One region of the Marinomonas sp. S3726 genome, then DNA from elsewhere that is predicted to be linked to it. Evidence: predicted binding sites of a transcription regulator. Region 1 holds the regulator's gene; each other region holds the start of a gene.

Region 1 (6,228 bases):
TGGTTATTAGCCGTGGCACCAAAATTTTCTATGATAGCAGCACCTCTATTTTAGAAGTAGAAGGTGAAGGCTTTATTAAGCGAGGTGAAGATGAAATTGCAGCAGGCTTTATCCGCTACGACATGAAAACAGGCACATTCGAAGCAAAGAAAAACAAAGGTGGTCGTGTTTCCATGACATTACAACCCCAATCTAACACACCCCCTAAGGCTAATTAATGGCGATTCTAGAAGCTAAAAATTTGGCTAAGAGCTACAAAAAACGTAAAGTTGTTATTGATGTATCCATAGCTGTAGAGTCCGGCCAAGCGGTTGGCTTATTAGGGCCAAATGGCGCAGGCAAGACCACTTGCTTCTACATGATAGTTGGCATGGTTGCGAATGATGAAGGTGGCATTTTTATTGATGGCGAGCCAGTAACACATTTAGCCATGCATGCAAGAGCACAAAAAGGCATAGGCTACCTTCCTCAAGAAGCGTCCATATTTCGAAAAATGTCTGTTGAAAATAATATTGCCGCCATCTTGGAAACTAGAAAAAGTCTCTCCAAACAAGAAAGAGAGGAGAAGCTTGAAGAGCTTCTTAACGAATTCCACATTACACATATACGAAAGAATTTAGGCATGGCACTTTCTGGTGGTGAAAGGCGTCGTGTTGAAATAGCAAGAGCACTAGCTATGAACCCAAAATTTGTCTTGCTAGATGAACCTTTTGCTGGCGTTGACCCTATCTCTGTTGGGGATATCAAACAAATCATCAAACACCTTCAACAAAGCGGTATTGGCGTCTTAATTACTGACCATAATGTTAGAGAAACATTGGATATTTGCGACAAAGCTTACATAGTGGGCAATGGACACATTATCGCCTCAGGCAATGCGGAAGAAGTCATTTCGAATGAACAGGTAAAAAAAGTTTACCTAGGCGACAACTTCCGACTCTAGATCTTTCTCTTTTACTGAAAAAGGGAGTAATATGCATAACTCGTTCCAAATCATTCTTACAGAAAGTGTTTCACTATGAAGCAATCTTTACAGTTAAAAATTGGTCAACAACTGACCATGACACCTCAATTGCAGCAAGCCATACGTTTACTGCAATTATCTACATTGGACCTGCAACAAGAAATCCATGAATTTTTAGAATCTAATCCCCTTTTAGAAATGGATGATGATGACTTTAATGATACTAGTGTAGAAGAAAATACCGACAAAAAAGATAATGAAGCTAATTCAAATAGCCAAAATAATGATGAAGCAAGAGTAGAGTCTGAGTGGACAGAAAGCATCCCAGAAGAACTATCCATCGACAGCTCTTGGGATGATACTTATCAAAACTCCGCAGCAGCATCAGAAAGCCAAAGCTACGACAATGACTTTGATTTTGAGAGCAGAAATGCACCTTCAGAAAGCATCCAAGACCACCTGATCTGGCAACTTAATTTAACGCCTTTTTCTGAACGTGATATTGAAATTGCCTACTCTATTATTGAGTGCGTCCAACCTGATGGCTACCTAAGCATTTCTATCAATGAGATCTGGCAAGGCTTAATGCCACAACTTGAAGAATTAGAAGAGGACGAGGTATTAGCTGTACAACATAGGCTACAATGCTTTGACCCTGTAGGCGTTTGTTCAGCTGATTTAAGAGAATGCTTGCTAGTTCAATTACAAGCTTACAAAGAACACCCTCTTTACAAGAGCACTCACAACCTAATAAATCAGCACCTCGCTCTATTAGGAAGCAGAGACTTCACCCAGCTATCTCGCAAAACAAAACTAAAAGAAGAAGCCCTAAAGGAAGTTATTGCTCTAATACAGCAACTTAACCCAAGACCTGGTTCTCTTATCGATCAAGATGATACTGATTACGTTATTCCAGATGTTAATGTCAGAAAACGTAATGATATCTGGCAAGTTGAGCTTAACAACGATGCCCTTCCTCCCGTTAGAATCAACAAAACCTATTCATCACTTGCTAATAGCTCTAAAAAAACAGAGGAAGTGAACTACATTAAAAACTCTTTGCAAGAAGCCAAATGGTTTTTAAAAAGCATCCAAAGTCGGAATGAAACCCTACTCAAAGTAGCTAGCTGTATTGTTGAAAAACAAATAGATTTTTTTGAGCTAGGTGAAGAAGCTATGAAACCTATGGTGCTGCATGATGTTGCAGAAGAAGTTGGTATGCATGAATCCACGATCTCTCGTGTTACCACTCAAAAGTATATGCACACACCTAGAGGCATCTTTGAATTGAAATACTTCTTCTCCAGTCACGTAAGTACTGACTCTGGTGGAGAGTGCTCATCAACAGCAATACGAGCCATGATCAAAAAACTCATTACCGATGAACCCGCCAAAAAGCCTTTAAGCGACAACAAGCTTGCAACGGCATTGGCAGATCAAGGCATACAAGTGGCAAGGAGAACCGTTGCTAAATACCGTGAAGCAATGAACATCCCCCCTTCAAATGAACGAAAAAGACTAATATAAAGCGGAATAGAAAGTGTCATTAACTAACATTTTAAAACCAGAACTAGTAATCGCGAATCTTGCTACGACCAGCAAAAAAAGAACACTTGAAAGCATTGCTAATTTGGTAGGAGATAGACTTCATTGCGACAAAGAAGCCGTTTTTGATGCTTTACTGGCTCGCGAAAAACTTGGAAGTACTGGCGTAGGCCAAGGTATTGCTGTACCTCATTGCCGCTTGGAAGAAGCAAACCATACAGCAATGGTTGTTATCTCTTTAGAAAAGGCAATTGACTTTGACGCGATAGACCGCAAAAAAGTCGATCTAATATTTGCTTTAATTGTGCCGCCACAAGAATGTGATCACCACCTAAAAACACTAGGTCAGATTGCAGAATTTGCTCAGTCTCCAGAAAAGTTAGAGTCCTTAAGACAAGCAAATTCAAACCAGGCACTTTACGACACATTTAAATCATTGTTATAGGGACCAACATGTTAGAGCAAGAGATCACTATTATTAACAAACTAGGTTTACATGCCAGAGCAGCTGGTAAACTAGTCGAAACGACATCACGATTTTCATGTGATATTACAATAGATAAAGAAGGTCGCAATGTGGACGGTAAAAGCATCATGGCAATGATGATGCTAGCTGCCTCAAAAGGCACCAATATTACAATCAAAACCAATGGTGAAGATGAAGCTGCAGCACTTGAAGCCATAACAGCACTTATCAATAATCGCTTTGACGAAGAAGAATAATACCTAAACCAAATGGTTGAACAGGATACGCAACAACATCTGCAAACTGTCACAGACTCTCTTGAGTCCGGTGGCACTATGCAAATTAAATACTTACTTAATGGCGCCTTACCTGCGCAAGATGTCGCTCGCCTTCTAGAATCCTCACCGCCAAAAGAAAGACGCCTTCTTTGGGACCTCATAGAACAAAAGAATGAAGGTGAGATACTTCAATACTTAAGTGAAGACATTAGTGTTCAGTTCCTTAAGGAAATGGATACAGAGCAACTTGTTGCCGTAACAGAGCAACTTGAAAGTGATGACCTAGCAGACATACTACAAAACCTGCCTGAGACAGTCGTAGCTGAAGTACTCGCGTCAATGACGGCTCAAGACAGATCTAGAGTCGAATCACTCCTAAGCTACCCAGAAGACTCTGCTGGCGGCTTAATGAATACAGACACCATCACAGTTCGACCCAATATCACTATCGATATTGCATTTCGCTTCTTAAGGCGCCATGCAAGTCTACCTGACATGACAGACAGTTTATTAGTTGTCAGCCGCTCTGATAGATTTTTAGGCACTCTCCCTCTAACCAAACTTCTCGTTGCTGACCCCGAAGCTAGCGTACGAGATATAATGGAAACAGAGACAACGGTAATTGAAGCTAACGCTCCTGCTAGTGAAGTAGCCCAATTATTTGAAAAAATGGACTTAGTATCTGCCCCAGTAATTGACGAAGCTTCCGGCAAACTTTTAGGGCGTATTACCATTGATGATGTCGTCGATGTAATTCGAGATGAAGCAGAACACTCAATGCTCAGTATGGCCGGCCTTGATGATGACGAAGACACTTTTGCCCCCATCATGCAAACCTCTAAGCGTCGCGCAGTTTGGTTAGGCATTAACCTGATTACAGCTTTTATTGCCTCTTATGTAATTGGCCTTTTTCAAAACACAATTGATCAGGTCGTTGCTCTCGCCATTCTTATGCCCATTGTTGCCAGCATGGGCGGAATAGCAGGCTCACAAGTACTAACATTGGTTATTCGAGGTATAGCATTAGGCCATATAGGTGCAGCTAATACACGATGGCTTTTAAACAGAGAGATTGTCGTCGGCTTTTTAAACGGCATACTTTGGGCCATTGTTGTGGGCGCTTTAACTGCATATTGGTTTGACAACATTGAGATTGCCTATATCATAGCGGGCGCATTAATCATTAATTTACTGTTTGCCGCCCTTGTCGGCACACTCCTCCCTATTACATTAAAGCGCTTGGGCATAGACCCAGCTCTTGCGGGTAACGTAATACTCACTACAGTGACAGATGTAGTCGGTTTTTTATCCTTTTTAGGGCTAGCAACTATTTTTCTTATTTAGGCTCACATGACAGACTTTGATCAATTAGAAGACGACGAAAACTTTATTAGTAAAACTCAAATCAAGCGTGAAATGGAAGCGCTGCAAGCTTTGGGTAAGAAGCTACTTAATTTAAGTAAGGCACAGCAAAAAAAAGTTGAGATGTCTGACACCCTACGAGATGCATTAGCTGAAGCTGATCGTATAAAGAAGCATGAAGCCATGCGTCGCCATATGCAATATATCGGACGCATTATGCGCACAGAAGATCACGAAAAAATTGCAGCTCGCATTGAGTTATTTGATACAACTTCTGCCGCTCATAACAAAATGTTTCATCAACTTGAAAACCTACGTGACGCATTAATTGGCGAAAACAGTCAAAGTGTTTTACAAGAGTACCTAAGCGAAAACCCTGATGTTGATATTCAGCACTTTAGACAACTCATTAGACAAGCTCAAAAAGAAGTCAGTCAAAATAGCAAAACAACAAACCGTAAAAAGCTATTTAGGCTATTAAGAGAAGTTCAAGACAAAAAACTTGGACTTGCCTAACCCCTATTTAGGACGAGCCAACACTAGTTAATAAAAAAGCGCTTTATGAAGCGCTTTTTTATATTCTAAAATTCAATAAAAGCGCCTATGACTATGAACAGGCATAGTTTCACGACACTCATTTATTTTAGCTAAATCTATTTCTACCAGTAGAATATCAGGCTCATGATCTAGCCGACCTAAACAGTCTCCCCAAGGAGAATAGCATACAGAATTCCCAAATGTTTGGCGTGTACTTGAGTGATGGCCACATTGATTCACACCTAAAACATAGAATTGATTTTCTATTGCTCGACACTTCAATAAAGTATGCCAATGAGCTTCACCTGTACGATAAGTAAATGCAGCAGGCACAATAACTAAATCAGCACCACAGTCAGCAAGCTTTCGATACATCTCAGGAAACCTAACATCGTAACAAATTGACAAACCAAGCTTCAGCCCCTCAATTTCAACAACCATAGGCTCAAGTTGACCAGGCTCAATGACCTTAGACTCCATATACTGACCATTTTGATCAGAAACCATGACATCAAATAAGTGAATTTTATCGTATCTAGCCTTAAGCTCACCATCCGGACCAAGTACCAAGCAAGACTGTCTCACTCTCCCTGAATCCACCACATCACCATCAGGACGTTTTAAACTTGGATGCGAACCAATAACTAGATGAATTTCATGATGTTTTGCTAATTGGGAAAGCTCCCTTAATACCAACTCTTGATCAGGTGATTCAGCTAAAGGACGCATCTTATTACCCGCAAACATAAGAGCATTCTCAGGTAATACAACTAAATTAGCCCCTTCACTTACAGCCTTATCAGTCATAGCTTGAATATTTGCTAAATTAGCCTGCCAGTCATCTTTACTTGTCAATTGAATTGCTGCGATCTTCATTTCACTTATCTCTATTTTTGGGGCGCTCTTTTGGCGTATGTATTACAGGCGTAATAATAGGATCATTAAATGGACCCTTGATTAAATATTCAACACCGGTCACTTTCGATAATTTATCCCCAAATATCTTATCTGTTATATATAGAATACCTGCTACCTGAGGCATCCCAAGTAAGAAACCAGCAATGGGTAATGCATTA
Region 2 (6,228 bases), on a different contig from region 1:
GGGCTTACCCGAGCAAGGTAAGTTACGTTTGCATTTCCATCACTTTATGGCACAAGTTCATAAAGAAATGCGCGCGATTAGTGGCCAGTCGAATCCGCTACTTCAGGTTGCTGAGAAGCTGGCAAGACAATATCAGATAATTTGTTTTGATGAGTTTTTTGTTTCAGATATTGCTGACGCCATGATTCTTGGCCAATTATTTAAAGGTTTGTTTGACCATGGCGTTACCTTAGTAGCAACGTCGAATATTCCTATCAATCGTCTGTATTGGGAAGGAGTACAACGACAACAGTTCGAACAAACGATCGACTTGCTAGAAAACCATTGTCAGCAAATAAACCTACGTGGCAGTGAAGATCACAGGTTACGCCATCTAGACCAAGCTCAGACCTATTTCGTCAAGGATGAGATCGACTTTTCAGCACTCTTTGCACAACTCAATCAAAGCTCAGATTCCCTTGTTACCAAACAAGAAAGCATTAGTATTTGTAATAGAGATATTCCCACAATACAACATGCTAGCAAGCTAGTCTGGTTTGACTTTAATAGCCTGTGTAATAGCCCGAGATCACAGCTAGATTATATTGAAATCGCCGCTCAGTTTGACACTATAATGCTCTCTGGTGTGCCAGCCCTTGGCGGTGAGGTCAGTGAACAAATTAAAGCCAGAGGCACAGAAGATGGCAGTTTCGAACCTAACCAGACCAGTGAAAGGAAGATTTCTTTTGCGCCAGAAGATGACTCTGCCCGCCGCTTTATTAGCCTAATTGATGAGCTTTATGACTGCCATAAAACCCTTTATTTAATGGCCGATGTCCCATTAGATGGGCTTTATCATGGTGGTGCTTTAAGCTTCGAGTTCCGTCGCGCCATTAGCCGCCTAGTCGAGATGCAAAGCAAACAATACCTTTCTAATCAAACATAGATCAGACATAGAAGCCTTACCCTTTTCCATGGAGCAGACATGTTTGAGTCTGCTCTGTGACATAATTTAGCCATTAAACTGACACATTTTTGTCATCACCCACCGCTAGCCTAAAGATTCGTCTTTTTCGATAGTGCTAGGAGCATGACAGTGATTCAAGTTGAACAGATTTTAGAAACAAGAAATCCTTACTTGTTATCTAAGTCCCCTTTACTGAAAAGTTCAGCGGTCAGTATTTTGAAACAACTGCTCCATCAAGATGAAGTCAACGCCTTTCTCGATGAACACAAAGAGGCTTCGGGTTTTGAGTTTATCGATAAGGTACTAGAGCACTTTAATTTTGCTTATCAAGTTAGCCAATTAGATAGACCAAATATTCCAGCAACTGGCAGAGTACTTATCATAGCGAACCATCCTTTGGGTGCATTAGATGGCTTAGCCTTAGTTAAACTGATTAGCGAAATCAGACCTGATGTCAAAATCATTGCCAATGACTTATTAGCAGAATTTGATTCATTAAAGCCTTTGGTTTTACCTGTGAATAACATGGAAGGCAAAGCGGGCCGCAAACAAATCCAAGAGATAATGCAGAGCCTACATAACGATGAAGCTGTCATTATGTTCCCCGCAGGAGAAGTGTCCCGTTTATCGAGTCGAGGTATTCATGACACCAAGTGGAATCAGAGCTATTTAAAGCTAGCACAAAAGACCAACAGCCCTATTTTACCGGTACATATTAGCGGCCGTAACTCATTCTTGTTTTATACCAGTTCATTGCTTTATCGGCCTTTATCTACCATACAGCTGGCAAATGAAATGTTTAAACAGCAAGATCGCAGCATTAATTTCAAAATAGGTCAAGCAATCGAGATACAGCAGCTCGCTGGTATGCCTATCTCCAATAAAGAAAAGAACAAGCTGGTTAAGCGCCATTTATATCGTATCGCTAAAGGCAAAAAGCCTTTACTTCAAACTCAAAAAACCATCGCCCACCCTCAAAGCAGGCAGCAAATTAAGCAAGAGTTAAAGCAAGCAGAGCTACTGGGGAAAAGTAACGATGGTAAGCTTATTTACTTGTTTGATTACCACTCTCAGTCTGCCACCATGCAAGAAATTGGCAGACTCAGAGAGATATCTTTTCGCCAAGTAGGTGAAGGCACAGGCCAAGCCTACGACCTAGATGAGTATGACAAAATCTATCGTCATCTTGTTTTATGGGATGACGAAGAGTTGGAAATCGTCGGCGCTTATCGCATCGGCGAAACAGCACGCTATTTAGAAGAAGGTTTAGAGAATGATATTTATAGCGCTGAGCTGTTCAATTATGACAAAAAAATGGCCCCATATTTTGCCCAAGGCATAGAATTAGGTCGCAGCTTCGTACAACCTAAATACTGGGGAAAACGCAGTTTAGATTACCTTTGGTATGGTATTGGCGCTTATTTAAATCGTCACCCCAATATACGTTATCTGTTTGGCCCTGTGAGCTTGAGTAACCATTACCCAGCTTTTGCTAAAGATCTAATCGTCAGCTTTTATCAGCGCCACTTTGCTGACAATGATAAGCTCGCGCACTCATTCACGCCCTACCACATCGGCAGTGAAAACAAGGCTGTCATAGAAGCTTTATTTAAAGGTGAATCTTACAAGGAAGATTTCACCACATTAAAAGAACAACTTAAGCACCTAAATGCCGTGGTACCTACTTTGTACAAGCAGTACAGTGAGATATGTGAAGAAGGTGGCGTCAGATTTTTAGATTTTGGTGTCGATGCTGAATTTGGTTATTGCATAGATGGGTTAGTATTAGTCGATATCAATATGATTAAAGCCAGTAAGAATCAAAGGTACAGAGGCGAAAAATAAACACCTACTGTGCCTTTAGGTCGGCCCGATATCTTGCTTCGGGCTGCTTTCTTGGGCCAACGCATCTTGCTCTGCTTTTTTAATCACACGCTTGTAGACCACATAAACAGCTAACTTAATAACAATTAAAACAGCCACAACAATATAAGCAATACTTTCAGGGTCCATAACCATCTCCTCTAAACAGATGCCTCAAACATAAGATAAATTTATCTTTGAAACATTGATCTATAACAGACAAAGCTAATATAAGCCTATCAGTTACTGAACCGGGTTAAAATAATACGCACTAAACTGACATGAATTACCGAATCATTACATATCTTAAAGTTATTCGATATCAGCATACTTGTTATGATTAGAGCTTATTGGGAAGCTGAATTATTAATGTTTAAGCTGGTGAAAAAAATAACAATTAAAGTGAGACAAAATGAAAGCGGATTTACTTATTCAAGTCGTGCTCCCTGCAGCTCTATTTATCATAATGCTTGGTATGGGGCTGTCACTTAAACCTTTAGATTTCAAACTCGTCATAGCCAAACCTAAAGCAGCGCTACTAGGGGTATTAGCCCAAATGCTGATGCTTCCCATACTGGCTTACCTCATTATTTTAAGCTTAAACATTGAAGGCCCTTTAGCTGTTGGCCTCATGATTCTCGCTTTATGTCCTGGTGGCACCACTTCAAATTTATACACTTATTTGGCCAAGGGGGATGTCGCCCTTTCTGTCACGCTCACCTCAGTGGTTAGCTTGATTGCACCTTTTAGCGTGCCTTTCATATTACTTATTTTCATGGACTTACTATTAGGGGCTGGCGAGCAGGTAAATCTGCCCATAGTAAAAACCATCATTCAACTGCTTGTGATTACTGTCTTACCCATATGCTTAGGCATGTTGATTTTCCGCTTTAAACCCGGCTTTGCAATCTCTGCTGAAAAGTTTGTCAAAATATTTTCCGTCGCCTTTTTGCTATTAATTGTGGCGGGAATTGTCGCTAAAAACATTAACCACATGGGTAGTTACTTCGCACAAATGGGGCTTGCGACCTTGCTACTCAATGTTGTTTGCATGCTATTGGGCTTTACCCTAGCAAGATTGGCAAAGCTCAACTTGGCGCAGCAAAAGTCCATCGCCATAGAAGTTGGTTTTCAAAACGGCACCTTAGCCATAGTCATCGCTCTTACCTTGTTACAAAACACGGAAATGGCTATCGCTGCTACCTGCTACTCATTACTCATGTTTGTCACAGGTGCGGTTTTCACACTGATTTTAGGTAGATTTAATGGTGCTGAAGCACCTGAATTAGCCAATAAATAATATTTATCATTGGCTAGTCCCAACGGCTAGCCAATGATTTTTTGTTAAAGCCTTTGCCTTATTTGTGGGCAATAAAACTGAAGTCCTGCCTTTTTGCCCCAGTTTTTTCCATTTCTTTTACCTAAGAAAAAAGCGCAAGCCTACTTTTCTATTATCAATTCCCCGCTATCATAATATTGTCCCTTATCTGTCATATAGACTAGATAACATAAGTAAGGATTGCCTTTATCTGGCGCAAGAATTGCAGTAAAGCATCTAGGTATTTCTTGTTTTGTCACGACATGGAGTTAAGCATGATTGAAAAAAAATATTTAAAAAGTAAGCCAGTTTGCAAAGTAAAATTCGCCCTAAGTAAAGAGCAAGTAGCCGATGCAAAAAGCATAATGCTAGTGGGTGAGTTTAATAATTGGGATGTGGCTGCCACACCGATGCGCAAACAAAAGTCAGGCGTCTTTGCCTCTACTTTAGATTTGGCTATTGATCAGACCTACCAATTTCGTTATCTGATAGACGGTAATATTTGGATTAATGATGACAAGGCAGATGACTATGTCGCCAGCCAAGTCAGCCATGAGTCCAACTGCGTTGTTCATGTCTAACGCATAAATTGGCTTAACTACACATTAAGCCAAGCAAGTTTGCCTCTTAGTCGCCTAAGAAGACATATTTAAAGACCACCTTTTAACCAATTAAGAGGTGGTTTTTTTGTGTCCTTAAAAGGTTAATCTGAATGATAAATTTACGACCTAAGCTTAGCTATTAGCACCAAGATTTAAACTGGATTTTCATGCGGGACTTACCTAGCGCAAAAAACCGTGTACAATGTTTTTATTAAATGAACGTTTAATAAAAGACTTTTATCTTAAAAATAGTCCAAACTAAAGCGTATCAACCTTATTTTTGTCGACTCGCAAGACTTCGTCAGGAGATTTTTATGACAACTCAACAACAGTATATTCACGGTCAGTATCAAGCCTCTACCAGTGGCGAAACTTTCGATACGACTAATCCTGCCACTGGCGAAGTTATTGCTAGTGTCGAACTTGCTTTAGCTGCTGAGCTTGAGGCCGCTGTTGAATCAGCAAAAGCGGGCCAAAAAGTTTGGGCGGCGATGAGTGCTGTAGAACGTGGTCGTATTCTAAAACGTGCTGCTGAGCTGTTACGTGAAAATAACGAAGAGTTGGCTAAGCTAGAAGTGCTAGACACAGGTAAGCCAATGCAAGAAGCAAACTGTGTTGATATTCTAAGTGGCGCAGATGTGATCGAATATTACGCTGGTCTTTGCGACAAGATCCAAGGTGAATACCAAGACCTTGGCGATGGTAACTTTTACTACACTCGCCGTGAAGCATTAGGTGTGTGTGCCGGTATTGGTGCTTGGAACTATCCAATTCAAATCGCTTGCTGGAAATCTGGCCCTGCTCTTGCGGCGGGTAATGCGATGATTTTCAAACCGTCTGAAGAAACGCCTTTAACAGCCCTTAAGCTTGCAGAAATCTATACTCAAGCAGGTTTGCCAGATGGCGTATTTAACGTACTTCAAGGGGATGCGAGAACAGGTCAACTTATTACCGCTCACCCTGGCATTGCCAAAGTGTCTTTCACAGGTGAATGTGGCACAGGTAAAAAAGTGATGACTTCTGCGGCACAAACACTTAAGCAAGTGACCATGGAACTTGGTGGCAAATCACCTATGATTATTTTCCCAGACACTGCGGTAGATGTGGCCGTTTCTGGTGCTATGCTGGCGAACTTCTACACCCAAGGTGAAGTTTGTACTAATGGTACTCGTGTCTTTGTTCACGAAGATATGATGGAAGCGTTTAAAGCTGAGCTGAAAGAACGTACAGAAAAAATGATCGTTGGCGATCCACAAGACTTGGAAACTCAAGTGGGCGCTTTGATTTCAAAAGATCACATGCATAAGGTGCTAGGCTTTATTGATGCCGCTAAAGATGCGGGTGCAACCTTGCTTTGCGGTGGCCATCAAGTGACTGAAAACGGCTTAGAAAAAGGTGCTTTTGTTGCGCCGACTGTATTTGTCGATTGCACAGATGATATGCCACAAGTTAAAGATGAGATCTTTGGCCCTGTTATGTCTGTTTTATCCTTTAAAGAT
Region 3 (6,228 bases), on a different contig from region 1:
ATGACTTTGCCATCTATGGTGGATTGACTGCCACCGTTGATAATATCAGTGCTGACACCATTATTGATGAAGAAGGGAACAGCTTTTATTTGGTAAAAGTAAGGACGAATAAAAACTTTCTTGGCACGGAAGAGGCTCATCTACCAATCATTCCTGGCATGCAAGCAACTGTTGATGTGATTACGGGTAAAAAGAGCCTGTTAGATTATTTATTCAAACCTATCCTAAAAGCGAAACAGAATGCCTTAAGGGAAAGGTAAGTTACCATTTCATAACAATAATATTGTCTAAGCTATTCATTTTGAAACGAAAATTAACACTATTACATTACATGGAAAGTAGAATAAATAATATGTATGGACAATTTGATGGTAGATAAAGAATTGAAAATAGTGTGTTGGAATACGGATCCTGTTGTGATTGCGCATTGGCAAAAAGTTGTTTCAAATCAATATGAAATGAGCTTTGTTGCATCATTGAATGAAACGCGAGCGGCGCTTTCAGAAACCGTTGAGCCTATTGCTTTTTGCTTTATTCATCTTGATGATGAAAACTTTACCTCCATGGTTGAACATGTTGTAACGGTAAGAAACCTGTTTCCTGAACTTAAGATCATTGCTTTTCCAAATCAAACAAGTCAAAGCGCGGCATTAAGAATGTTTTCACAGGGTGTTAACGGTCAGTGTGCGCCTTTTATTGGTGTTGAGCAGTTAGCCTTAGTGTTATCTGTGGTAGAAACCGGTGAGATTTGGGGTGGTAAAACCTTTATTGAAAACCTGATTAATGAGTCTGCGCGCAAAGCCTCTTCTGCGCCTAATGGACAAAATCGTGGGCAAAGACGAGGTGATGATAAACGCCTTAAAAATGATGAGATTTTATCTCAATTAAGCCAGCGTGAAATGGATGTAGCAAAACTTGTTGGCCAAGGTCTTAATAATAAGAAAATAGCACAAGACCTAGATATCACTGATCGCACGGTAAAAGCTCACCTGACAGCTATCTTTAAGAAGCTAGAATTAAAAGACAGACTTTCGGTCGCTCTTTTGGTGCAAAACTCTTCTCATCATGATTAAGCAGTGCATAAAATTCGTTTTAGTACCTGCTTTAGATAAAAAACTCCCTTCAAAACTCGATTTTAGTTAACTTTTCTCAGATTTTAGACGCCTTTATGGCCACTTTCTTTAAATGGCTTAACAATTGCATTTTTAATCCCGAATGAGGTTTATGGCATAGGTGTTTCTTATTGTTTGCTCTAAACGGCGGAATAAGGTGCATGCCTAGGAGAAAAGAAAGTGACAGAACTGACCGTAATGCTGGTTGATGATGAGCCTGCAAGAGCAGCGATTGTTGAGCAAGCACTGACAGATAATGGTTATCGAGTGATAAGGCGACTTGAAAATGCACAAGGGCTTAATCAAGCGGTAACACGTTACCAACCTGATATTGTCATCATAGATGTAGATAGTCCAGATCGAGATACCTTAGAGAATATGTCTCGTCTCACCAAAGATAACCCTAGACCTATTTTAATGTTTTCTGAGCAAGAAAATGAACAGCATATGGAGGCGGCGATTAGAGCGGGTGTAAGTGCTTATATTGTAGATGGTCTGCAAACTAATCGTGTAAAACCGATTGTTCAGGTTGCTGTTGCGCGTTTTAGGGAGTTTCAAGCGCTTAGGAATGAGTTGGAATCCGTAAAAACACAACTAGAGGATAGGAAGTTAATTGAAAAGGCAAAAGGCCTAATTATGAAAAGTCAGGGCTGTGATGAAGCTGCTGCTTATCAAGCGTTGCGTAAGTTGGCTATGGATCGGAGTCAACGTATGGCAGACGTTGCGCAGAATGTCATTGCTGTGATGGATTTGATGGGAGAAATAAAGTGATTGAAACAGACAGTAAAGGGCCAAATACCATGACAGATATTAATATTGGCTTTATTCCTCTTATTGATTGTGCACCATTTGTTATTGCTAGAGAAAAAGGTTTTTTTGAAGCGCTTGGTGTGAGTGTTAAGCTACATAAAGAAGCTTCTTGGGCAAGTATTCGGGACAAGGTAGCATTTAATGTTTTAGATGGCGCTCATATGTTAGCAGCCATGCCGATAGCAACCACCTTAGGCGTTGGTGCTGTTAAGACATCTCTAAAGTCACCTATCAAAGCACCTATGCAAACTGGTTTTACCGTGAGCCAAAATGGTAATGGCATAACGGTATCTAACTCTCTATTTCAACGAATGAATGACTATGCTAATCATGGCGCCGAAATTCGAAATGGCATAGCATTACGTCGGCTATTAATGGATAAACCTGAGCAAAACATTCGTTTTGCCAGTGTGTTTCCTTACTCATCGCATACCTATCAACTTAGAGATTGGCTTTCAAGAGCAGGTATAGATGCGGATAAAGATGTTCAAATTTTGGTAATACCACCAACCAAAATGATCAGTCACCTTATTAAGGGTGAAATTGATGGTTATTGTGTGGGAGAGCCTTGGAATAGCTTAGCGGTGCAACAGGGTGTTGGCCATATGTTGATGACAGGTTATGACCTTTGGGGGAGTACACCAGAAAAGGTTTTTGCGGTTAACTCTCAGTGGCAAGATGAAAATCAGGAAACCCATCTTAAGCTTATTAATGCCTTACATCAGGCATGTTCATGGGTTGATAATGAAGCTAATCAAGAAGATTTATTAACCATCTTGGCAAAACCAGAGTATCTAGATTGTGACCCAGATGGATTAAGATATGGTTTTAATGCGGTTAAACCAGCGGGTAACTTTGCTTGGCCCAAAGAGGCGTATCAGACATTTTCGGGAGCTAAAGTAAATCGACCTAATCCTGAATATGCTCTTTGGCTCATGTCTCAGATGGTTCGTTGGCAAGAGCTGGGGTATAAGTTTGAGGTGACAGAGGTGATCAACCAAGTGTGTCGTCAAGATTTATACTTTAAAGCATTAGGGTTGGTTGAAGGGGAGCACCTTTATAGGAACCCTTCATTTAATAGCAATAAATGGTTTGAAAGCTCTTTAGCGGGTGAAACCATTATTCATCCTGATGGTTTAGATAAGGGGCTAATCTACTAACGCTATATTCGTGTGCATCTGACGATAATAAAAATCACTAATAGTGCACTTTGTTACTGATATCGAGTTCATAGTGACGAAATAATGAGACTAAAACTGAACTTTATAATAGAAAACAAGGGTTTAAGTTTTTTGGCATGGCAAGTGCATTATTAATATCAAGAAATTAATTTAAAGTTATTAAGAAGTTAACGACGATTTCACGATAACAAACAGTACTCATAATTTATTTAAATCTTATGAGACACCCATTAAAGATGATGGGATTAAAGGCAAAGGCGCCAGCGATACTTAATTTATTTTAGGTATTGCTTGCGCCTTTTTTGTTGTCCAAATTTTAGAAACTAATAGGAAGTAAAACATGTATAAAGCATCTAGAGTCACATTATCTACTCCCAAGCGCTTTCCACTTAAAGCAGTGAAAGCCGCGCTAGTCTCCGCTGTTTTGCTGCCTTCCTTGTCTCTTGCGAGCAGTATTGGCGATCCAGAAAAAGAAGATTTAAAGTTTGGCTTTATTAAGTTAACTGACATGGCACCTTTAGCCATTGCTTATGAAAAGGGTTACTTCGAAGATGAAGATCTGTATGTCACTTTAGAGGCACAGGCAAACTGGAAGGTGTTATTAGATAGAGTGATTGATGGTGAGCTAGATGGTGCTCATATGTTGGCTGGACAACCTTTAGGAGCAACGCTAGGTTATGGCACACAAGCGGATATTATTACGGCTTTTAGTATGGATCTAAACGGTAATGGTATTACTGTTTCAAACGAAATCTGGCAGCAAATGAAACCTCATCTTAAAAAAGATGCTTCAGGTAAATACATTCACCCTATTAGTGCCAGTGCTTTAAAGCCTGTGATTGAAGATTATAAAGCCCAAGGTAAGCCATTTAATATGGGGATGGTATTTCCGGTATCGACCCATAACTATGAACTGAGATATTGGCTTGCAGCCGGTGGTGTTAACCCTGGTTTTTATGCACCGGCTAAAGGTGACATAAGTGGCCAAATTTCTGCAGATGCACTTTTATCAGTAACCCCTCCACCGCAAATGCCAGCCACCATGGAAGCAGGAACCATTTATGGTTATAGCGTGGGTGAGCCTTGGAATCAGCAAGCTGTTTTTAAAGGCATTGGTGTGCCAGTTGTGACAGATTATGAAATCTGGAAAAACAACCCTGAGAAAGTTTTTGGGGTAAGTCAGGCATGGGCGGATGAATACCCAAACACTCATTTACATGTGGTAAAGGCCTTGATTCGTGCGGCGAAATGGTTGGATGAGGATAATAACGCTAACCGTAAAGAAGCCGTAGAGATCTTATCTCGTAGTGAATATGTTGGCGCTGATTACGATGTTATTGCTAACAGTATGACAGGCACCTTTGAATATGAAAAAGGTGATGTTCGTGAAGTGCCTGATTTTAATGTGTTTTTCCGCTATAACGCTACTTATCCTTACTATAGTGATGCCATTTGGTACCTGACTCAAATGCGTCGTTGGGGTCAGATAGATAGCTTTAAGCCTGATGCTTGGTACATGGACATGGCGAAGAAGGTTTATCGTCCTGATATTTACGCACAAGCTGCTCAATCTTTAATTGAAGATGGTGTTATGGATGCATCTGACTTCCCTGACTTCAAAACTGAGACAGGATTTAAGCCTGAGCAAAATGAATTTATCGACCATGTTAGCTATGACGGACGTTACCCGAACAAGTATTTAGAAAGTCTAAACATTGGATTGAAAGGTTCTCAAACCCCTTAATTGTTTTGTTTTAACTCTCACCCTTTTGGGTGAGAGTTAAGCTTATTGCGCCATTTTATTGAGTTTTAAAAAGTGAGAACCGAATGAATACGTCTCTTTCTAAACCTGAGTCTAAACAAAGTGCATCCATTGCTTTAAAGCGAATTTATGATGCTATCTCGATTAAATCTATTTTATTGCCCTTGCTAGGTAGCTTGCTGTTTTTAGTTTTTTGGCATGTTGGAGCAGCGAAAATTGATACATCGTTAGGTGTTTTCCCTGGTCCTAATGTTGTTTATCAGCAATGGCAAAGCTTAGTTGATGATCATGTAAGAGAAAGGGATAAAGAAATCGCTTTTTACGAAAGGCAAGAAAAGCGTAATGCTAAAAAGTTAGCGAAAAATCCAGACTATGTGGTTAAAACCAGACCTTATACAGGTAAGCCTACTTTCTTTGATCAAATAGGCACTAGCTTATATACGGTGGTTGCAGGTTTTGCTTTGGCATCCTTAATTGCTATTCCTCTTGGGATTTTGATTGGTTTAAACTCTTCTATTTACAGTGCTTTAAACCCCATTATTCAGATATTTAAACCCGTATCTCCTTTGGCTTGGTTGCCTCTTGTCACCATGGTGGTAAGTGCTACTTACGTAAGCACGGATCCTATGTTTTCTAAATCATTTCTAACTTCCATGTTTACTGTGACCTTGTGCTGTATGTGGCCAACCTTAATTAATACTGCTGTGGGTGTTGCTGCCATAGAAAAAGATTTACTCAATGTATCGAAAGTATTGCGTCTTAATTGGTTAACCCATGTGAGAAAAATTGTTGTGCCATCTTCCATTCCTATGATGTTTACCGGATTGAGGTTGTCCTTAGGCATTGCTTGGATGGTATTGATTGCCGCTGAGATGCTGGCGCAAAACCCTGGGTTAGGTAAGTTTGTTTGGGATGAGTTTCAAAATGGTAGTTCAAATTCCTTGGGTCGCATTATGGTGGCTGTACTCATGATAGGTTTTATCGGATTTGTATTAGATCGTGCCATGCTTTCTCTACAAAAAATTGTGTCTTGGGATAAGAGTCAGGTGCTTAGATAAGTTGTAGCGATAAACGCGAGTTAGATAAGACATTCATTCATTTTAATTGAGGTTATCAAGATGCAAACCCATTTGGATATTAGCCAAGTTTCCATGTCCTTTCCCACTGATAAGGGCAGCTTTAAAGCCTTAGATCAGGTTTCATTAAAGATTAAGAAGGGCGAATTTGTCTCTCTGATTGGCCACTCTGGTTGTGGTAAATCGACAGTACTTAACTTGGTAGCAGGTTTATATGATGCAACCGAAGGTGGCATTGTTTTAGATGGTAAAGAGGTTAATGGACCGGGGCCAGAGCGAGCGGTTGT
Region 4 (6,228 bases), on a different contig from region 1:
CTTGAAGCAACTAAGGTCAAACTTGTGATCAGGTTTTTAACTTGCATGAGTAACACGTCCTAAGTAATTAAAAGGAAAAGAAAAAACTACGCTTTAAAACTGATGGAAGAGAGGTTAAAGCCCACCCATGAAAGCTGGGCTTTAACTTTTGTGCTTTGCTTTGTGCTTTTGTGAAGAGTGACCCTAATGAGGCAAGGTCACTCTAAACACATATTGAGACTTTACTTGAGAAGCGATTAGTTCTTTGTGAACTCTGGGTAAGCTTCCATACCACATTCAGATAGATCAACACCTTCGTATTCTTCTTCCTCTGTGACACGGATACCGATAACCGCTTTAATGATGAACCAAACCACTAGGCTAGTAACAAACACCCAAGTGAAGATGGTTAGCGCGCCGATTAGCTGAGCACCAAAAGTAACGCCATCATTTGTTAGAGGTACTGCTAGAAGACCCCAAAGACCTGCTACACCGTGAACTGAGATAGCACCTACTGGATCATCAATTTTCAGTTTATCTAGTGCAAGGATAGAGACAACAACAATCAAACCACCTACTGCACCAATTAGTGTTGCACCTAGCGCTGTTGGTGTATCTGGGCCAGCAGTGATAGCAACTAGACCTGCTAATGCACCGTTTAATAGCATGGTTAAATCCGCTTTACCGAATAAGATGCGCGCTAGTAGCATAGCTGCAACAGCACCACCCGCAGCGGCTGTGTTGGTATTAAGGAAAACCATGGCAACAGAGTTTGCGCTAGCAATATCGCCAAGTTTAAGTACAGAACCACCGTTAAAGCCGAACCAACCCATCCATAGGATGAATGTACCTAGTGTTGCAAGTGGAAGGTTAGCACCAGGAATCGCACGTACTTCACCTTTAGGGCCATATTTACCTTTACGAGCACCTAGTACTAATACACCTGCTAATGCTGCTGCAGCACCTGCCATGTGTACTATGCCTGAGCCTGCAAAGTCAGTGAAACCAATGTCGCCAAGGTTATAAAGACCGAATACAGAACCGCCACCCCAAGTCCAGTTACCTTCCATTGGGTAGATAACACCTGTCATAACAACAGCGAAAGCAAGGAATGCCCAAAGCTTCATACGCTCAGCAACAGCACCAGATACGATAGACATAGCGGTTGCAACGAATACTACTTGGAAGAAGAAGTCAGACGCACCAGAGTAGATAGAGCCGCCTTCAAAGCCATCTTCGCGGCCTGAGAAGTCACCTAGTGTGGCATCGACGTCTACATTTTGGATGCCTGATAAGAAGATATCGCCGCCGTACATGATGGCGTAACCGCAAACCAGATACATGATGCAAGAGATAGCAAATAACGCGACGTTTTTAGTTAGAATTTCTGTGGTGTTTTTTGAGCGGACTAGGCCTGCTTCTAACATGGCAAAGCCTGCTGCCATCCACATAACGAGTGCACCACAGACTAAGAAGTAAAAAGTGTCCATGGCATATTGTAAATGAAATATTTGATCTTGCATGTTTCGCCCCCCTAAAGGCTAATATAAGACTGCTAAAGATGATGCGCGGCGGTTTAAACCGCTTCTTCGCCAGTTTCGCCAGTACGAATACGGACAGCTTGTTCTAGATTTACAATGAAGATTTTGCCGTCACCAATCTTGCCTGTGTTGGCTGCATTAGTGATGGACTCAACAACTTGATCAACAATGTCGTCGGAAATCGCGAGTTCGATTTTTACTTTAGGAAGGAAGTCCACAACATACTCTGCACCTCGGTACAATTCTGTATGGCCCTTTTGACGTCCGAAGCCTTTTACTTCAGTTACTGTGATACCTTGAACCCCAATATCAGATAATGCTTCGCGAACATCGTCTAACTTGAATGGTTTAATGATGGCGGTGATAAGCTTCATAGCGTCACGCTCCTTTTTATTATTTAAAATTCGATTTGATGACTGAAAATGTTGATGGTCTATATTCAACATGTGTGCCATGTTGAGAAACTTGTTGTTTTTCAATCTATTACGAAGTTTTTGCTTTTGTTTTTTGAAAATCATGAAAACTTCACTAGGATTCTTGGGTGTTATAGGGGCGTTTAAAAAAAGCACTGCTCTAATCTGGTGCTAAGGGGGATTTAGTATTTTAAAAATGCTTAAAAAATAGGGTTAACCTCATGAAAAGCATCAGAATATTAAGATATGCACACTTATCGGGCAGTGTTTAATAAGAGGATAAAGTGACGTTAACTTGGGAATAAGTGGTAAACTTATGCACATATTCTTAGCACAAGCGAAAAATACCTTGTGCATAACAGGCTTGAACAATTAAAGGTATGAAGGAGAAGGTCGTGATCGATGATTTTATTAAGCAAGTAGGAAACACCCTAGGAGAAACCGCTTCACAACTTAGCAAGTTACCGAGCAAAGAAATCCAAGCTCAAGTACAGCAACTTGCTAAATCGACATTAGACAAAATGGACCTTGTTTCCCGTGAAGATTTCGAGATTCAAGCGGCTATGTTGGCAAAATACAGAGACCGTGTGATTGAGCTAGAAGAAAGAATGAAGAAACTAGAAGAGCAGCTGCAAGACAAGTAATAGTGCCAGGCTCACAAAAATGTGATCTTAGAATGGTTAAGATCACTTTTTAAAAATATCTTATATAGCTTGTAGAGATTAAAGAAGATTTTGAATCGAGCGGTAAATTTCCATCGCTTCAGCTCGGGTGTAATTGCCGGCTGCTGCATTTCTTCCTATTGTACTTGTGACACGGATAGCCTCATCAGAAGGCTCGTCTTCAGGCTCGTTACCATTTAGCAAACTAATGTCATCCTGCCTATTTTGTTCACGCATCTGCATAAACTTAGCCTTATCTGACAGAGACACCTCGTCTCGATTCGCTTGGCCGATACCATAAGCTATCTTCTCACTAGGCTGCTGTCTAGGTGAGAAATATTGATTCATTGAACTTGATGAAGAGTTAATTTCCATAACGCAACCTCAGGGTACACTTTTTAAGTATCGAACCTAATTGACTAAAAAACAACCAAAGAATGTCGATTAATAGTCTATTTTGGTTAAAAAACAAGCAAAAAAGCGTGTCTTAGCCAAAAAAATACCGATATGCATAAAACATATCGGTATTTTTAGTCATCAGTTTTAAGCTTTAAACGGCTTGTCCTTGTTTTGCTAAGAATTATTCAGCTAACAGCATTTGTATAGCCGCTTCATACTCTGCCACTCTCGCTTCTTGGAAGCCAACATGTTGAGCTCTAAGGCGACCTTCTTTGTCGATTAAATAGCTGGTGGGCATTCCTATTACGTTAAAAGCGTCAGGTAGTTGAGCATCTTCATCAAGTAAAACGGGAAAGTTCGCTGGAATCTTGGTTAAGAAACCAAGTGCCAGTTCAGGGCGTAAATCCAGATTAATCGCCACCACTTCAAAACCTTGATCCTGATATTTTGCCTGCATTTCGTTCATCCAAGGAAAAGACGCACGACAAGGGCCACACCAAGATGCCCAAAAATCCACTAATAGCGTCTTACCTTTATAGTCAGCTAAGCGCATGCTCTTTTCAGTGAGTTTTGCGTCGGTCACTAAAGGTAAAGATACCTCCGCTTTAGGGGCCATAGGCGCGTCTGCTGCTGCAAAAACATCTGCCTGAGAAGGCGTTGCATGCATCAGCAAAAAAGCGAGTAAAGAGGTAGGTAGTACTTGGTTAAATAGGTTGTGTATCTTAGCGGTTAAAATCATACATACTCATTTACTGTTAATTAATTCACACACTGTACTTTTACTCTGATCCAGAATTATAAAATTAGTGCCCGAGTACTGATATATATTTTATGAATTAAATTTTATTGAGACTAAATTAAGCTGTTGAATAAGTGAAACTGAACTAGCCTATTTAATGAGACTAAAAAAGTTTATGAACTGTGAGTTATTCTGATAACTGTCGTTTTTAGAATGCTAATCTGTCTATTTGCGTCAATTAAGAAAGCGAAACTGTAAAAAAATGTAGTGAGAAGACGGGAAAATAACGAAACTATTGATTAGCCTCCTTGCCTTTGTCAGACTTTTTATATCTCAAATAGATACCTGTTATTTAGGTACTTATATCCGCATTAGTTTATCTGTTAGGACTGCTTACTATGGATCATAGGAAGATTTACTTTAGGCCTGCCACGACTGAAGACGCAGAAAATATAGGTCTCTTAGTCATTTTATTAACCATTGAATTAAGTGATCTGACCAAAACAAAACGCATTGATATTAATATAGAAAGCACCTCTAATCGTTGTTATGAAATGATTAGAGCTGGCCAATATTTTGCCATTTTAGGCTTTGTAGATGGCGTACTCTCTGCTGTCGCTACCCTAAGTGAATCCTACTCTCTCAATGGAGGAGGGCAGGTTGGCATGATCCAAGAGTTCTATGTTTCACCTGTTGTCAGATCCACTGGAATAGGGGCTAAACTGATGGAAGAAGTGAAGCAGTACGGGCAACAAAAAGGCTGGTCTTGTATTGATTTCTCTGCCCCTAGAATTTCAAAACTAAAAGAAAATCTGGGCTTTTATGAAGGCGCAGGTTTTGATGTATTGCACGCTTATAGAATGCGTCACCAAATCCAATCAATTGATTAGAGAAAAATAAATATCCTTTCTTAATTTATCTACAAATACACATGGATTGTGTTTCTGATTTAACTAAATCATTTAGATAAACCTGTATGACATTCACTATAAATTTTGTGAATTATGTGGCTAATATTTCATCATATATAATCGCCAGTTATAAAAATAAAGACGATTTCTTTGTGTTATATCAATAAGTTTAATAGCGCTTTGTCGTGGATCTAGTGGCTTTTGTCGCTATTACAATCAAGCAAATCAACTATTTAGTTAAGTATGGATAGCGCAGAAATTGATTATGGATATTATTTTAATTGCAGGTAGATAGATGACAGCTCAATCCCCACAAGAATATCGCTTTTCTGAGCAAGATAGGCTTATTTCAGCCACAGATACAAAAGGCTATATCGTTTATTGTAACGATGCTTTTGCTGCTGTCAGTGGCTATGAAAGAGAAGAATTGATAGGCCAACCACATAATCTTATTCGTCATGAAGATATGCCTAAAGCCGCTTTTACTGAAATGTGGCGCACCCTTAAAGAGGGAAAAGTCTGGATGGGCTTGGTTAAGAATAAGCGTAAAAATGGTGATTATTATTGGGTAAGTGCCTTTGTGACGCCTGTTTACGAAGGCGATAAAGTTGTGGGTTATGAATCCGTTCGTATTAATGCCAGTGAAGCAGAAAAGACTCGAGCGACAAAAGTTTATAAAAGATTAAGTCAAGGTAAAGCGGCTCGCAGCCTGTTGCACAGCCTACAAATAGGGTTGGTAAAAAGCTTACCTATGCTAGTGCCAGGTTTGGCAAGTGCTGGGCTTTTATATACAACATCAGGTGCAGGAGCGGCTGGCATTGCACTTGCTGGAACCTTGATCGCGAGCGTTTGGCAGGGGCTTAAAGCTAAATCTCAGTGGCAGCAATTATGTGATATGAACCAAGGTACTTATAGCAACGCTTTAGTCGCGCAAACCTACTTTGATGAAAGCGGTCACCAAGCCAAAGCTAAATTGGCTTTTGCCTGTGAAATTGCCCGTAATCGCACCTCTTTAACTCGTATAGAAGATTCAGCGGCAGGATTGGGCAAGATAGCCCACGAAGCGAAAGATCAGGTTAATCAAACCAATGTCGCCATTTACCAGCAAAACACAGCCACTCAAGAAGTCGCCAGTGCCATTGATCAAATGGCGAGCGCCATCGAAGAAATCACCAATATAGTGCAAAGCAATACGGTTAATGCCCAAGGCGCGTTGACGCATGTTGATACGGGAAGTCAGTTGGCAACCGATGCACTGCAAGTCATAGATAAACTTAGCCAATCCGTAGAAGACATCGCGATAACCATTAAAGAGTTAGCACAATCCACAGAAGAAATTGGCGAAGCGGCAGATCTCATTTCTATGATTGCAGACCAAACTAATTTACTGGCATTAAATGCAGCTATTGAGGCTGCGAGAGCTGGCGAGCATGGCCGAGGCTTTAGTGTGGTGGCGGATGAAGTACGGTCTTTATCTCTTAAAACCAGAGAATCCACAGAGAAAATACATGAAGTTATTCAAGTACTTTCATCACGAGCACAAAGTGCTGTCACGGTTTCTCAGCAAGGTGAAGAAGTTGCCAA

Evidence for each region. The regulator sigma-54, encoded in region 1, starts transcription at its own class of promoters, with help from an activator protein. The targets are predictions, from matches to a motif close to TGGCACNNNNNTTGCTNT.
Region 2: TW85_RS04925 (isoamylase early set domain-containing protein) is a predicted target of sigma-54. The motif match lies at 4,340-4,357, and genes of this name have one in related genera.
Region 3: TW85_RS22805 (CmpA/NrtA family ABC transporter substrate-binding protein) is a predicted target of sigma-54. The motif match lies at 3,216-3,233, and genes of this name have one in related genera.
Region 4: glnK (P-II family nitrogen regulator) is a predicted target of sigma-54. The motif match lies at 1,957-1,974, and genes of this name have one in related genera.

Annotation. Positions count from the first base shown of each region.
Region 1 is NZ_JXYC01000010.1:81,827-88,054, reverse strand. Features, by position in the region: gene lptA (lipopolysaccharide transport periplasmic protein LptA) at 1-218, shown strand, start outside; gene lptB (LPS export ABC transporter ATP-binding protein) at 218-943, shown strand; gene TW85_RS09190 (RNA polymerase factor sigma-54) at 1,019-2,491, shown strand; gene ptsN (PTS IIA-like nitrogen regulatory protein PtsN) at 2,505-2,954, shown strand; gene TW85_RS09180 (HPr family phosphocarrier protein) at 2,963-3,232, shown strand; gene mgtE (magnesium transporter) at 3,245-4,597, shown strand; gene yjgA (ribosome biogenesis factor YjgA) at 4,604-5,131, shown strand; gene TW85_RS09165 (carbon-nitrogen hydrolase family protein) at 5,204-6,028, opposite strand; gene TW85_RS09160 (AsmA-like C-terminal region-containing protein) at 6,030-6,228, opposite strand, start outside.
Region 2 is NZ_JXYC01000005.1:65,522-71,749, reverse strand. Features, by position in the region: gene zapE (cell division protein ZapE) at 1-925, shown strand, start outside; gene TW85_RS04935 (lysophospholipid acyltransferase family protein) at 1,070-2,791, shown strand; gene TW85_RS26135 (hypothetical protein) at 2,807-2,959, opposite strand; gene TW85_RS04930 (bile acid:sodium symporter family protein) at 3,222-4,109, shown strand; gene TW85_RS04925 (isoamylase early set domain-containing protein) at 4,403-4,708, shown strand; gene betB (betaine-aldehyde dehydrogenase) at 5,044-6,228, shown strand, end outside.
Region 3 is NZ_JXYC01000039.1:69,039-75,266, reverse strand. Features, by position in the region: gene TW85_RS22825 (HlyD family type I secretion periplasmic adaptor subunit) at 1-260, shown strand, start outside; gene TW85_RS22820 (LuxR C-terminal-related transcriptional regulator) at 369-1,073, shown strand; gene TW85_RS22815 (ANTAR domain-containing protein) at 1,293-1,883, shown strand; gene TW85_RS22810 (ABC transporter substrate-binding protein) at 1,880-3,082, shown strand; gene TW85_RS22805 (CmpA/NrtA family ABC transporter substrate-binding protein) at 3,444-4,847, shown strand; gene TW85_RS22800 (ABC transporter permease) at 4,931-5,923, shown strand; gene TW85_RS22795 (ABC transporter ATP-binding protein) at 5,984-6,228, shown strand, end outside.
Region 4 is NZ_JXYC01000004.1:573,549-579,776, forward strand. Features, by position in the region: gene urtA (urea ABC transporter substrate-binding protein) at 1-47, opposite strand, end outside; gene TW85_RS03795 (ammonium transporter) at 237-1,502, opposite strand; gene glnK (P-II family nitrogen regulator) at 1,556-1,894, opposite strand; gene TW85_RS03805 (accessory factor UbiK family protein) at 2,329-2,577, shown strand; gene TW85_RS03810 (hypothetical protein) at 2,656-2,970, opposite strand; gene TW85_RS03815 (TlpA disulfide reductase family protein) at 3,176-3,733, opposite strand; gene TW85_RS03820 (GNAT family N-acetyltransferase) at 4,132-4,623, shown strand; gene TW85_RS03825 (PAS domain-containing methyl-accepting chemotaxis protein) at 4,940-6,228, shown strand, end outside.